DNA from 4 places in the Pseudomonas sp. GW821-FHT02C04 genome. Region 1 is predicted to be linked to each of the others. Evidence: predicted binding sites of a transcription regulator. Region 1 holds the regulator's gene; each other region holds the start of a gene.

Evidence for each region. Region 1 encodes sigma-54, which starts transcription at its own class of promoters, with help from an activator protein. Its sites were predicted from a motif close to ANTGGCATNNANNTTGCTNT; they were not measured.
Region 2: a site for sigma-54 is predicted at 1,611-1,630, ahead of glnK (P-II family nitrogen regulator). Genes of this name have one in related genera too.
Region 3: a site for sigma-54 is predicted at 2,123-2,142, ahead of AC07VV_RS24615 (CmpA/NrtA family ABC transporter substrate-binding protein). Genes of this name have one in related genera too.
Region 4: a site for sigma-54 is predicted at 1,765-1,784, ahead of AC07VV_RS29730 (circularly permuted type 2 ATP-grasp protein). Genes of this name have one in related genera too.

The regions. Positions count from the first base shown of each region.
Region 1 covers NZ_JBWKVT010000010.1:40,137-43,872, reverse strand. Annotated here, with positions in the region: gene lptA (lipopolysaccharide transport periplasmic protein LptA) at 1-500, shown strand, start outside; gene lptB (LPS export ABC transporter ATP-binding protein) at 500-1,225, shown strand; gene AC07VV_RS27405 (RNA polymerase factor sigma-54) at 1,412-2,905, shown strand; gene hpf (ribosome hibernation-promoting factor, HPF/YfiA family) at 2,979-3,287, shown strand; gene ptsN (PTS IIA-like nitrogen regulatory protein PtsN) at 3,299-3,736, shown strand, end outside.
Region 2 covers NZ_JBWKVT010000002.1:423,010-426,745, reverse strand. Annotated here, with positions in the region: gene AC07VV_RS10100 (hypothetical protein) at 155-325, opposite strand; gene AC07VV_RS10095 (accessory factor UbiK family protein) at 1,158-1,418, opposite strand; gene glnK (P-II family nitrogen regulator) at 1,832-2,170, shown strand; gene AC07VV_RS10085 (ammonium transporter) at 2,208-3,545, shown strand.
Region 3 covers NZ_JBWKVT010000008.1:43,881-47,616, forward strand. Annotated here, with positions in the region: gene AC07VV_RS24610 (ANTAR domain-containing response regulator) at 205-780, opposite strand; gene AC07VV_RS24615 (CmpA/NrtA family ABC transporter substrate-binding protein) at 796-2,007, opposite strand; gene AC07VV_RS24620 (quinone-dependent dihydroorotate dehydrogenase) at 2,231-3,250, shown strand; gene rmf (ribosome modulation factor) at 3,390-3,605, opposite strand.
Region 4 covers NZ_JBWKVT010000013.1:15,944-19,679, reverse strand. Annotated here, with positions in the region: gene speE (polyamine aminopropyltransferase) at 1-395, shown strand, start outside; gene AC07VV_RS29740 (hypothetical protein) at 550-783, shown strand; gene AC07VV_RS29735 (ribonuclease E inhibitor RraB) at 994-1,341, shown strand; gene AC07VV_RS29730 (circularly permuted type 2 ATP-grasp protein) at 1,818-3,227, shown strand; gene AC07VV_RS29725 (alpha-E domain-containing protein) at 3,240-3,736, shown strand, end outside.

The DNA of each region.
Region 1 (3,736 bases):
CACTGGGAAGCGTGAGCGCCTGGGCTCTGCCGAACGATCAAGAGCAGCCAATCCGCATTCAGGCCGACGATGCCCAGCTGGACGACAAGAATGGCGTTGCCACCTATAAAGGTGACGTGATCATCACTCAGGGTTCGATGATCGTCAAAGGCAACACCGTGACCATCACCCGCACCCCGACCGGCGATATCGACGTCGTGACCTCGGTGGGCAACCTTGCCTACTTCGAGCAGTTGCAGACGGCTGGCGACACCAAGCCTGTACAGGGCTGGGGCGTGACCATCCAGTACCACGCCGCGCAAAACCGCGTTGTACTGATCGACAAGGCGAAAGTCGTCGACAAGGACAACAACACCACTCAGGGCGAGAAAATCGTCTATGACACGGTGAAAAAGCTGGCCAGCGCGGGTCGTGCCACCGGCAACAAGGTCACCGAAGCGCGTCCGCGCATTGACATGGTGATCCAGCCGAAGAAGAAAACCGACGAGAAATCCCAGTAATGGCAACTCTGAAAGCCCAGCACCTGGCCAAGGCCTATAAAAGCCGCCAGGTCGTGCGCGATGTCAGCCTGTCGATCGACAGCGGTCAGATCGTCGGCCTGCTCGGCCCCAACGGCGCCGGCAAGACCACCTGCTTCTACATGATCGTCGGCCTGGTGCAGGCCGATCAGGGTCGCGTGCTGATCGACGACCTGGACGTCAGCCACCAGCCGATGCACGGTCGCGCCAAGGCCGGTATCGGCTATCTGCCACAGGAAGCGTCGATCTTTCGCAAACTGTCGGTGGCCGACAACATCATGGCCATCCTCGAGACCCGTCAGGAGCTCGACAAGGCCGGTCGTCGCAAGGAGCTGGAAAGCCTGCTGCAGGAATTCCACATCAGCCACATCCGCGACAACCTCGGCATGAGCCTGTCCGGTGGTGAGCGTCGCCGGGTGGAAATCGCCCGTGCACTGGCCACCGCACCGAAATTCATCCTGCTCGACGAACCGTTCGCCGGTGTCGACCCGATCTCCGTGGGCGACATCAAGCAGATCATTCATCACCTCAAGGCCAAGGGCATCGGTGTGTTGATCACCGACCACAACGTCCGCGAGACGCTGGATATCTGCGAAACGGCCTACATCGTCAATGACGGCCAACTGATCGCCGAAGGCGACTCCGCGACCATCCTCGCCAACGATCTGGTGAAGGAAGTGTACCTGGGTCACGAGTTCCGCCTGTAAGCGCGACAGCATTCGACCAGCCGTCCGGGTGCTGTAACGTTGAAGCGCACTTTTATACGCTTTTATTGTTACAGCGCTCTAGGCAAACACGACAGTTTCAGGCATATAATTTGCTTAAGTTTGGCGCTTCGGCGCCCTGTAGTGGATGGCGCATAGCGCCGGCGAATAAGGTGTTAAGCCCCTGCCATGAAACCATCGCTAGTCTTGAGAATGGGCCAGCAGCTGACGATGACACCGCAGCTGCAACAGGCCATCCGCCTGCTCCAATTGTCGACCCTGGATCTGCAACAGGAAATCCAGGAGGCTCTGGAATCCAATCCGATGCTCGAACGCCAGGAAGACGGCGACGACTTCGACAACTCCGATCCCATGGCCGACAACGCCGAACAGAAGCCCAACACCGAGATCCAGGAACCCTCCTATCAGGAGACCGCGCCGACGGTCGACAATCTTGAAGAAGGCGAATGGAACGAGCGAATCCCCAACGAACTGCCCGTGGACACCGCCTGGGAAGACGTCTACCAGACCAGTGCCAGCAGCCTGCCGAGCAGCGATGACGACGAGTGGGATTTCACCACCCGAACTTCCGCTGGCGAGAGCCTGCAAAGCCACCTGCTGTGGCAGCTGAACCTGGCGCCGATGTCCGACACGGATCGCCTGATCGCCGTCACCCTGATCGACTGCATCAACAATCAGGGCTACCTCGACGAAACCCTCGAAGAAATTCTCGACGCCTTCGATCCGGAGCTCGACATCGAGCTGGACGAGATCGAAGCCGTCCTGCACCGCATCCAGCAATTCGAACCCGCCGGCATCGGTGCACGCAACCTGGGCGAATGCCTGCTGCTGCAATTGCGCCAGCTGTCGGCCAAGACCCCTTGGCTGGCAGAAGCCAAGCGTCTGGTTACCGATTACATCGACCTGCTCGGCAGCCGCGACTACAGCCAGCTGATGCGCCGCATGAAGCTCAAGGAAGATGAACTGCGCCAGGTCATCGAACTGGTGCAGAGCCTCAACCCGCGCCCCGGCTCGCAGATCGAATCCACCGAAGCCGAATACGTGGTGCCTGACGTCATCGTGCGCAAGGACAACGAGCGCTGGCTGGTCGAACTGAACCAGGAATCGGTGCCGCGCCTGCGAGTCAACGCCCAGTACGCCGGTTTCGTGCGCCGCGCCGACACCAGCGCCGACAACACCTTCATGCGCAATCAGTTGCAGGAAGCCCGCTGGTTCATCAAGAGCCTGCAGAGCCGCAACGAAACCCTGATGAAAGTGGCCACCCAGATCGTCGAGCATCAGCGCGGCTTTCTTGAATACGGCGACGAAGCCATGAAGCCTCTCGTGCTACATGACATCGCCGAAGCGGTGGGCATGCACGAGTCGACGATTTCCCGGGTGACCACGCAGAAATTCATGCATACCCCCCGGGGCATCTATGAACTGAAATACTTTTTCTCCAGCCACGTCAGCACCTCCGAAGGCGGCGAATGCTCATCCACGGCGATCCGCGCGATCATCAAGAAACTGGTTGCCGCGGAAAATCAGAAAAAGCCGTTGAGTGACAGCAAGATCGCTGGTTTACTGGAGGCACAAGGCATTCAGGTGGCTCGCCGCACCGTCGCCAAGTACCGCGAATCCCTCGGGATCGCGCCTTCGAGCGAACGCAAGCGGTTGATGTAAGCCACGTTACAGCGTTCCAGTGGCAGGCTCTTCGGCCTGCCGCTTTATGCACTGGCAACGAAGGAGAAGCTGTATGCAAGTCAACATCAGTGGACACCAACTGGAAGTTACCCAACCTCTCCGTGAGTACGTTGAGCAAAAGCTCAAGAGGCTTGAGGGGCATTTCGACAAGATCACCAACGTGCAAGTCACGATGTGCGTCGAGAAGCTGAAGCAGAAAATCGAAGCCACGCTGCATATTCCCGGTAACGAGGTCGTCGCAAACGCGGAACATACCGATATGTACGCAGCGATCGACGCGCTGACCGACAAGCTTGATAAACAACTCAAAAAGCATAAGGAAAAGACCCAGAGCCTGCTTCAGGGCGCTACCGGTCGATAACCCCCACCCCCATGATCCGACTTGAAAGCATCCTGACCCCCGGCCGTTCCCTCGTGAACGTGCCGGGCGGCAGCAAAAAGAAAGCCCTCGAACAAATTGCCAACCTGATCGCCCGGGAAGTACCGGATCTGGAGATGCAAGATGTCTTCGAGGCACTGATTGCCCGTGAAAAACTCGGCTCGACCGGTTTTGGCAACGGCATCGCCATTCCCCATTGCCGCCTCAAGGGCTGCGAGTCGCCCATCAGCGCCTTGATGCACCTTGAAGCGCCTATCGACTTCGACGCCATCGATGGTGCACCGGTCGACCTGCTGTTCGTGCTGCTGGTCCCGGAAGCCGCCACCGATGCGCACCTGGAACTGCTGCGCCAGATCGCCAGCATGCTCGACCGCAAGGAAGTACGCGAAAAACTGCGTCGCGCCACCACCAACGAAGCCTTGTATCAGGTT
Region 2 (3,736 bases), on a different contig from region 1:
GGCCGCTTCCTGCGGGTTTTTTAAGGGTAGCCGGGGAGGACGGTGTTGAAGAGGCAATTGCCTGGGCAAAGCTTCACTGGATGTTGCCGGAATCGAAATGACTAATCTTCAGGCGTAAAAAAACCGCCAACTAGACGGTCTCTTAATGCGGGATTCAGGTTCCGCCACCGGCGAGCCAGCCATCAGGCTCCAATTCTTTGCCATAGGTCGCGGCGACCTTCAAAAAGTGCCGCTGACTGGCATAAATCGTATCGGCCAAACTGGGCGCTTCTGCACGAAGCCAGGATGCGAGTAATGGCTGTTTTTTCTGCTTCTTCTGTTTCATAGGCACCTCTCGTGTCTGTGTTCTGTTTGGATCAGGCCGCAGAAGGTAGCGAAGGCAGGGATACTCACGTAATCAGGTGTGGGGGACAGTCCTTGTAGGACGGTACTTACGTGAGCGAAGGACGTTGGTGTGGGCGGATTGAGGTGTGACACGGCTTGGGGGCTAAACAGTTGCTGTGACTATTCCTCAGAAAACCGATTGTCGCAGCTATCTCGAGGCGAAAAAAAACCGCCTTGAGGAGACGGTTTTCAGTTGCAGGCTTCAGTGAGGCCAAGGCCTGCGCATCCTTAGTGGACACACTCACGTTCGCTGAGAGTATGCAGGTTTGCTCCTTGATGCAAGCGTCAAAGTCACTTGGCGCTCATCAGGACATGACGTGCCAGATATGCCGGGAAAACATGCTTAATGGCTTGATACAACTTGTTTAAATGCATTCTCAAGGACTGCAATACCATCCGCTACGACGATGCCCACTCATGGAGTGTCCGTAAAGTGTGGCCGGGAGCGTAAAGATTTCATGTTCCTCGACACGGTGTGAGACCCGTGCCGGTGCTGTTTTGGGGGACCCACACCCGGCCGCCTTGGTGGACACACTCACGTGTAGTCCCGAAGGTGTTCGTATGCCGGAAAGAGCATCGGAGGTTTGGCCCCACGCAAGGAGGGCCAAAATATGTCTAAGTTTCTTAAACATATGTGGCGCCTCGTCAGGATCGCGCTATGGGCTTTTCGCCTGTACGAGATTCTGCGAGACCGTTGGAATAATTCGCTGTAGGAATTGAACCGACGGAAACCGTTCCTGCCTCGGCAGGAGCGGTTTTAGCTTTCGTAACATTCACTCAGCCGGCGGCGTCAGCTTCGCTTCCAGCTCAGCCACCTTCGCCTCAAGGCTCTCAAGCCGAGCGCGAGTGCGCGCCAGCACCACCATCTGACTATCAAACTCTTCGCGGCTCACCAGGTCCAGTTTGCTGAAGGCGCTTTGCAGCAGCATCTTGAACTGGCTTTCGATTTCGGCTTTTGGCAAGGGCGTGTCGCCGCTGAACAGGCGGGAGGCGGTGCCGCTCAGGGCGTCGAGGAAGTCTTTGGGCGCGAGCATGGGATATGTCCTGGAAACAATGGCCGGCAGTGTATCACGCAGTGTCTATAGTCATTTGCGTTGGCCGGGATGCACGCTTTTCGCGCAAAAGGACGAACGGCTGCGCACCGTTGTTGTGCGTATCCCGTGTGCCATTTCGGTGATGGCATCTTCGGCAGCGGCCAAGGGATTGAAATCAGGGGATTTTGGCGAGATGGCAAGCTTTCTGCTTAGTCGGTAGTGACCCATGCACTGATGCAGTCGCTGTGACGAATGCAGTGCGGCAGGCGGAGCGGGGAGTTTCGTCAGCAGCGGTTAGCTGGCGTCAGTCGGGCAGGTAAGGCCGACGATGCGTTACAAAGCCAGGCACTGCGCTTAGACTTGAGTCGGGTTTGTTTTCCTGGGGCAAGTCCACCAATTCGGGAGAGAGTTTCATGAAGCTAGTCACTGCCATCATCAAGCCGTTCAAGTTGGACGACGTGCGCGAGTCGCTGTCCGAAATCGGCGTGCAGGGCATTACCGTTACTGAAGTCAAAGGCTTCGGGCGGCAGAAGGGTCACACCGAGCTGTATCGCGGCGCGGAGTACGTGGTCGATTTTCTGCCCAAGGTGAAAATCGACGTTGCCATCGACGACAAGGATCTGGATCGGGTTATCGAGGCGATAACCAAGGCTGCCAACACCGGCAAGATCGGTGACGGCAAGATCTTCGTGGTCAATCTGGAACAGGCGATTCGCATCCGTACCGGCGAAACCGATACCGACGCGATCTAAACGCCGCCACAAACCCAACGCCCCAGGAGAAAACAATATGACTCTGCGTAAATTCGCAGGGCTAGGCGCCCTGTTGTCCATCGTAATGCCCGGCCTGGCTTTGGCGGCAGATCCGGTGGCGCCTCCAGTCCTCAATTCCGGCGATACCGCCTGGATGCTGACCTCGACGGCCCTCGTGCTGTTCATGACCATTCCCGGCCTCGCGCTGTTCTACGGCGGCATGGTTCGGTCGAAAAACATTCTTTCCGTGATGATGCAGTGCTTCGCCATTACCGGCCTGGTCACCATCCTGTGGTTCCTTTATGGCTACAGCATGGCGTTCGACACCACCGGGATGGAAGCCAACGTCGTCAACTTCAACTCCTTCGTCGGCAGCTTCGGCAAGGCCTTCCTCGCGGGCATCACGCCTGCCAGCATTACTGGCCCGGCGGCGCTGTTCCCTGAAGCCGTGTTCGTCACTTACCAGATGACATTCGCCATCATCACTCCGGCGCTGATCGTCGGTGCCTTCGCCGAGCGCATGAAGTTCTCCGCGATGCTGGTGTTCATGGGCGTCTGGTTCACCGTGGTGTATGCGCCGATTGCGCACATGGTCTGGAGTGGCCCGGGCTCGCTGTTGGGTGACTGGGGCGTGCTCGACTTCGCCGGCGGCACCGTGGTGCACATCAACGCCGGTATCGCCGGTCTGGTGGCGTGCCTGGTGCTGGGCAAACGCAAAGGCTTCCCGACTACCCCGATGGCGCCGCACAACCTCGGTTACACCCTGATGGGCGCCGCCATGCTGTGGGTCGGCTGGTTCGGCTTCAATGCCGGTTCCGCCGCAGCCGCCAACGGCACGGCCGGCATGGCGATGCTGGTTACTCAGATCGCAACCGCCGCCGCTGCACTGGGCTGGATGTTCGCCGAGTGGATCACCCACGGCAAACCGAGCGCACTGGGTATCGCTTCGGGCGTGGTTGCCGGTCTGGTGGCAATCACTCCGGCGGCCGGTACCGTGGGCCCGATGGGTTCGCTGATCATTGGTCTGGCCGCCGGCGTGGTGTGCTTCTTCTGCGCCACCACCCTGAAACGCAAACTCGGCTATGACGACTCCTTGGACGCCTTCGGCGTGCACGGTATCGGCGGTATTCTCGGTGCGATCCTGACCGGTGTGTTCGCCGCGCCTGCGCTGGGTGGCTTCGGCACCGTCACCGACATTGCCGCGCAAGTCTGGATTCAGTGCAAAGGCGTCGGCTTCACGGTGATCTACACCGCGATCGTCACCTTCATCATCCTCAAGGTGCTGGATGCCGTGATGGGGCTGCGCGCTACCGAGGAAGAAGAATCGGTGGGCCTGGACCTGGCACAACACAACGAGCGCGGCTACAACCTGTAAGTACGCGCCTCAAAAAAACTTGCCCGGTTCGCCGGGCATTTTTTTGTCCGGAATTTGTCATCCTTGAGATGGCTGAAAGGATTTTTCGTACTGCTTTGGTCGTGTTTACGGCGGGTGTTTTTCTACGGCCAATGGCTTACATCATTGAAGGAATATTAGGGCCTTTGTTTTTTTTCAGAGCGCGCTAGAAT
Region 3 (3,736 bases), on a different contig from region 1:
AGAGAATCTCGAGAAGGAGTCAGAACCAGCACAGTGGGGCGCCGCCACGGCCGCACCACCGGCCCCGGTCAATGGGGCCAAAACGCAAAAACGCCGCTACCCGGATCGCCGAATGGGGCGAAGAAGGTGAGCGACGTCTTTGTCGTGGGTGGGGCAACCGCCGTTGGTTACCTGTAGGGATTGCTTAGCGAGATCTGTGCCAGCTCAGCCGAGCAACTCGCTCATGGCAATGATCTGCTCCGCCACCTGAATCAGTTTCTGCTGGCGGCTCATGGCCTGGCGGCGCATCAGGGTGTAGGCCTCTTCTTCGTTGCAGTCCTTCATTTTCATCAACAGACCCTTGGCCAGTTCGATGCGTTTGCGCTCGGCCAGTTGCTGGTCGCGGGCCTGAAGCTGGGCGCGCAGGGCCTGATCGCTTTCGAAGCGGGCCATGGCCACGTCGAGAATCGGCTGCAAGCGTTGTGCGTGAATGCCTTCGACGATGTAGGCACTGACCCCGGACTTGATCGCCTGACGCATCACGCCAGGGTCATGCTCGTCGGTGAACATCACGATCGGCCGGGGCTGGTCGCGGCTGACCAGCACCACTTGTTCCATCACATCACGGCTCGGTGACTCGGTATCGATCAGGATCACGTCCGGGCGCACCGTTTCGACGCGTGCGGGCAGGTCGATGGTCAGGCCGGACTCGTCGATGACCTCGAAACCGGCCTCGGTCAGCGCGGCTTTCAGGCGCCCGACTTTTTTCGCGGTGTCGTTGATCAGCAGAATGCGCAGCATGTTCGCGGTCTCCTGTCAGCGGCGGGCGAGAAGGGGGGCGTTATTGCTCAGCGCGTGCAGCTTGAAGCCTTGCGCATAGGCGGCCGGGTCGCTGCCGTCCCAGACCTTGCCGTCGATCAACTGGCTGCTGCGCATGTCTTCGGTACCGACCGGCACACCGACAGCGCTGGCCGCGTCGCGGTACAGCGCCAGTTGCTGCACCTGACGGGCGACGGCGAGGTAGTCCGGGTCGTCGCGCAGCAAACCCCAGCGGCGGAACTGGGTCATGAACCACATGCCGTCCGACAGGTACGGCAGGTTAACCGCCCCATCGCCGTGAAAGCGCAGGGCGTGCGGATCCTGCCAGCGGTTGCCGAGGCCATCGTCGTAGTCGCCGAGAAAGCGCGGTTCGATGCAGGACACCGGGGCGTCCAGATACTCGGCGGCGCTGAGCAACTGCGCGGTGCTGCGGCGGTTTTCCGGGCTCTCTTCGATGAAACGGCTGGCTTCGAGGATCGCCATCACCAGTGCGCGGGCGGTGTTGGGGTATTGCTCGACGAAGGCGCGGGTGCAGCCGAGGACTTTTTCCGGATGGTCGGGCCAGATGGTCTGGCTGGTCGCCATTGTGAAGCCGAGATTCAGCTGCACCGCGCTGGCTGCCCACGGCTCGCCCACGCAGAAACCGTCGATGCGACCGGCCTGCAGGTGCGCGACCATTTGCGGCGGCGGTACGACCACGCTGTCGACATTCTGCAACGGATGGATGCCCTGACTGGCGAGCCAGTAATAAAGCCACATGGCGTGGGTGCCGGTGGGGAAAGTCTGGGCAAAGGTCAGTCTTGCGCGGGTTTGGTGCACATGACGGTACAGCGCCTCAGGACCGGTCACGCCCAGGCTCTGCAAACCATGGGACAGGTTGAGGCTCTGACCGTTCTGGTTCAGGCCCATCAGCACCGCCATGTCGGTGGACGCAACGCCGCCGATGCCCAAGTGCACCGCGTAGATCAGACCGTACAGACTGTGGGCGGCATCGAGCTCGCCGCTGACCAGATTGTCGCGCAGGTTGGCCCAGGAACTCTGGCGCTTGAGGTTCAGGGTCAGGCCGTAAGGCTGGGCAAAGCCCTGCGTGGCGGCGACCACCACTGAAGCGCAGTCGCTCAGGGCCATGAAGCCGAGGTTGATCGCGCTTTTTTCCGGGGCATCGCTGCCGTTGACCCAGGCCAGTGGCCCGACGGAGGTTTGAGTCATGAAAAGCCATCCTCAAAAAAAACGTCGTCACGGACTTTGTCGAGGCAAAACCCGGTGACGACGCCATTGTCCTTGCCTGCCTGCCGTCATTGGCCTGCGGGCTGATGCAGGGGAAGGTGCAAGGCATATGCCAGTGCAGGGGATTTGCGTGTGCGCCTCGCGCGGCAGGGCGATGCCCGGCTATAATCGCCGCCTCTTTTCGCCGCCCGAGTCATAGCCGCCCATGTACACCCTGGCCCGTCAGCTGTTGTTCAAACTTTCCCCGGAAACCTCCCACGATCTGTCGCTGGATCTGATCGGCGCGGGCGGGCGTTTGGGCCTCAACGGCTTGCTGTGCAAGGCCCCGGCGTCGCTGCCGGTGAACGTCATGGGCCTGGACTTCCCGAACCCTGTGGGTCTCGCGGCCGGTCTGGACAAGAACGGCGCGGCCATCGACGGCTTCGCGCAGCTGGGTTTCGGTTTTGTCGAAATCGGCACCGTGACCCCGCGTCCGCAGCCGGGCAACCCGAAACCACGGATTTTCCGCCTGCCGGAAGCCGAGGCGATCATCAATCGCATGGGTTTCAACAACCTCGGTGTGGATAACCTGCTGGCGCGGGTCGCGGCGGCCAAATACAAAGGCGTGCTGGGGATCAACATCGGCAAGAACTTCGACACCCCGGTCGAGCGTGCGGTCGATGACTACCTGATCTGCCTGGACAAGGTTTACGCCCACGCCAGCTACATCACGGTCAACGTCAGTTCGCCGAATACCCCGGGCCTGCGCAGCCTGCAATTCGGCGACTCGCTCAAGCAATTGCTGGCAGACCTGGCCACGCGCCGCGCCGAACTGGCCCTGCGCCACGGCAAACATGTACCGCTGGCGATCAAGATCGCGCCGGACATGACCGACGAAGAAACCGCGCAGGTCGCGCAAGCGCTGATCGAAACCGGGATGGACGCGGTGATCGCCACCAACACCACCCTCAGCCGCGTGGGCGTCGAAGGCATGGAACACGGTGACGAGGCGGGCGGTCTGTCCGGTGCGCCGGTTCGCGAGAAGAGCACCCACACGGTCAAAGTGCTGGCGTCCGAGCTGGGTGGCAAACTGCCGATCATCGCGGCGGGCGGTATCACCGAAGGCAAACATGCGGCCGAGAAGATCGCTGCCGGCGCGAGCCTGGTGCAGATCTACTCCGGCTTCATCTATAAGGGCCCGGCGCTGATCCGTGAATCCGTGGACGCGATCGCGGCCAAGCGCTGATCTTCGGACATAAAAAGGCAGGCATAAAAAAGGGCTCCTCGAAGGAGCCCCTGGGCCGTAGCCCGCCGTCCGGGAAGGACGTGCATGGTGATCAGGGTGTTGCGAAATCAGATTGTCGTGTCGGAATAAGTGCCCTGTGTCAGCCGACGGCGTGAAGTTCGTTGAGTCTGTGGATTCCCGCAGTGCCGGTCATACCGTCCCAGTTGTCGCCGCGTCCTTCTCGCCAGCCGTTGATCCAGGCTTGACGTACCGACGGTAGAGTAAATGGGCAAAGCTCACGGGATTTGCCACCAACGCCATATTGATATCCGCGCAAAAATGCTCTTTCCAACGGATCACGCTTAAGTCTTCTCATAGGGTGTTTCCCTCACTTGTTGACTGTTTTTGTCGCGTCGACCTCAATTGAGGTCTGGCAGAAAAACTCTGCCGTTGGCGGCTCGCTGCCGGCGTGGCGAGCCAAGGTGTTGACGCCGTTGCGACGTCAAC
Region 4 (3,736 bases), on a different contig from region 1:
CCACCGACCCGATCGGCCCGGGCGAAGTGTTGTTCTCGGAAAACTTCTACCAGGCCTGCCACCGCTGCCTGAACGAGGGCGGCATCCTCGTGACCCAGAACGGCACGCCGTTCATGCAGATCGAAGAAGTGAAAACCACCGCCGGTCGCCTGCGCAGCCTGTTCCCGGACTGGCACTTCTATCAGGCGGCCGTGCCGACCTACATCGGCGGTTCGATGACCTTCGCCTGGGGCTCGACCAACCCGGCCTACCGCAAGCTGAGCCGTGAAACCCTGCAACAGCGTTTCATCGGCAGCGGCATCGTCACCCGTTACTACAACCCGGAAATCCACATCGGCGCCTTCGCCTTGCCGCAATACGTGCTGCAAGCGGTGAACAAGCCAAGCAACGACTGATCACTCAGCCGTCATCACTGCGGGAGCGAGCGGCTTCGTTCCCGCAGATGAAATGTTTTTCATGTTTCATCGGTGTAAAGCTTTTGAACGATCAATCCTGACAAAAGTCGAGATAGATATGAGCCCATTTGCGGGTTTGTTCGAGGAGGCACCAATGCAAAAGTGGAAAGTCACTTTCGTGGATGATCACGGTGAAATTGTCGATGAAATCTTCGAGCGTGCGGAATGCCCCAGCGACGATGAGGCCGCTCGACTGATCAAGGAACGACTCCTTCCTGTCGCCGCCGCACTGGATCTGAACGATCTGGAAGGGCGCACCTCCGATGCAGGCGCCAAAAGCCTGAAAACCCAGAACAGCATCGAAATCCGCAGCATCACTCCCATCTGAAAATCTTCTTCTCCGTAACGCACCAGGCCTTGGCAGCGGCTCTATCTTGGGGCTACTCTGCAAGCGAGATCAGCGAACGGATCGCTAAGGTCTGGTCTTGTCAGCTACATGCTTGTTTCCCGCCGGCAACACGGTTGCCGTAGCGCTTGAGCCGTTCGGCCAGGTGCAGGGAATACGGAAAGTCTATCCATCTATGCGAGGGGGACGTTCATGAGCACAGCCTATCAAGAAGACATCAGCAGCAACGTGCTGCGCCGCATGAAAGAAGGCGGTTTCGATTTTTCCCGATTCCATCCCATCGAGTTCTACGCCATTTTCCCGGACGAGGAGCGGGCGCGCAGGGCGGCAGGCAAGTTTCGCGGTGAATCCATCAATGCCCAGGTCAGCGCGCGCGACGACGGCGCGTGGTCCCTGGAATTGAGCAAGGTGATGTACGCAACCTACGACGACATTGGCGATTTCGAACAGGGCTTTTCGGCGGTGGTCGAGCCCTTGGGCGGCATCATCGAAGGCTGGGGCGTGAAGCAGGAGGTGCGCAACCGCCATCGTTTGAACTGATAACCCTCGCAACACGTCGAGCAACGGCTGACCTTCGGGTCGGCCGTTGTCGTTTCTGCACCCCGAACATCGCCCGGCAAAACCCTGAAACAAGAATCCGGCGCAAAAAAAAGCCACCGGGAGAGGTGGCTGAAAGGGAAGACCGGAAGGAGAGGAAACCGGTCAGGGTTACGGCCGGTAGGGCTGCCAGGGCAAGCCGGATCAGTTGGGCTGCGCACGTCGTCGGGGACGTTTCGCAGCGGATGTGCGGATTATCCGCAGGCGGCGCCGGGCAGTGAAATCAACTCTGACTATGCTGGTGATAGGCGACTGCACTGCGTCGCAATGAGGCGGGGGCGATCAGGTTGGGGCATTTGCCGCACAGGAATGGTGCGGTGTCTGTGGCGTGAATATCCAACCGATTGAAATCAAAGCGTTTATGCCGATGGCACGGGCCTTGCGAAGGCCTGTATGTCCGGGGTGACAAGGAGTACGGCATGATCCGCACCTATTTTGATGAAATGTACGATGCCGGCGGCCAGGTCCGCCCGCATTACCGGGAGTTTGCCCGCTGGCTGGCCGATACGCCTGACGAGCTGTTGGCCCAGCGGCGACGCGAGGCCGATCTGCTGTTCCATCGTGCCGGGATCACTTTCACGCTCTACGGGGACGAGCAAGGGACAGAACGCCTGATTCCCTTCGACACCATTCCGCGCAGTATTCCCGCCAGCGAGTGGCGGATCGTCGAGCGCGGCTGCATCCAGCGCGTCAAGGCGTTGAACATGTTCCTCGCCGACCTCTATCACGAGCAGCGCATCATCAAGGCCGGGATCATTCCCGCCGAACAGGTGCTGGCCAACGAGCAATACCAGTTGGCGATGCAGGGGCTGGATCTGCACCGCGATATCTATTCGCACATCTCCGGCGTCGATCTGGTGCGCGACGGCGACGGCACGTATTACGTGCTCGAGGACAACCTGCGCACGCCCAGCGGCGTGAGCTACATGCTCGAAGACCGCAAGATGATGATGCGCCTGTTCCCCGAGCTGTTCGCGGCCCAGCGCATCGCCCCGATCGACCATTACCCGAACCTGCTGCTCGACACCCTGAAAAGCTCAAGCCCCATCGACGACCCAAGTGTCGTGGTGCTGACACCGGGACGGTTCAACAGCGCGTTTTTCGAGCATGCGTTTCTGGCCCGGGAAATGGGCGTCGAGCTGGTCGAAGGTGCCGATCTGTTCGTGCGCGACGACAAGGTCTTCATGCGCACCACCGACGGCCCGAAAGCGGTAGACGTGATCTACCGCCGCCTCGACGACGCGTTTCTTGATCCATTGGCCTTCCGCCCGGATTCGATGCTGGGCGTACCGGGACTGCTGTCGTCGTATCGCTCCGGCAACGTGGTGCTGGCCAATGCGATCGGCACCGGCGTGGCGGACGACAAATCGGTGTATCCGTTCGTCACCGAAATGATCCGTTTCTACCTCGATGAAGAGCCGATCCTGAAGAACGTGCCGACCTGGCAATGCCGCAATCCGTCTGAACTTTCCCATGTACTGGCCAATCTTCCGGATCTGGTGGTCAAGGAAACCCAGGGCTCCGGCGGTTACGGAATGCTCGTGGGGCCGGCGGCGACGACGGCGGAAATCGATGCGTTCCGCGAGCGGATCAAGGCCAAGCCCCACGCGTACATCGCGCAACCGACGCTGTCGCTGTCGACCTGTCCGACCTTTGTCGAAAACGGCATTGCGCCGCGCCATATCGACCTGCGCCCGTTCGTATTGTCCGGCCGCGAAACCCGGGTTGTGCCCGGCGGTTTGACCCGTGTCGCCCTGCGTGAAGGCTCTCTGGTGGTGAATTCATCCCAGGGCGGCGGAACCAAGGACACCTGGGTGGTCGAGGATTGAAGGAAGCCTGCCATGTTAAGTAGAACTGCCTCGGATCTGTACTGGATGTCGCGTTACCTGGAGCGGGCGGAAAACCTCGCACGGATGCTCGACGTCAGCTATTCGCTGTCGCTGATGCCGCAGGACGGCCGTGGCGACGGTTTGCACGAACTGGCGATGCCGTTGCTGATCACCGGCACGCTGGACGATTACCTGGAACGCCACGGCGAACTGCATGCCGAGCGATTGCTGCACTTCTTCGCGCTCGACGCGGCCAACCCCGCGAGCATCTACAGCTGCCTCGGCGCGGCACGAGCCAGCGCCCATGCGGTGCGCGGGCGGATCACCGCCGACATGTGGGAGAACATCAACGCCACCTGGCTGGAGATCCGCGGGATCGCCAATCAAGGCCTCAGCCGCTACGGCATGAGCCGGTTCTGCGAGTGGATCAAGGAACGTTCGCACCTGTTCCGCGGGGCGTCCTACGGCACCATCATGCGCAACGATGCGTTTCGTTTCATCCGGTTGGG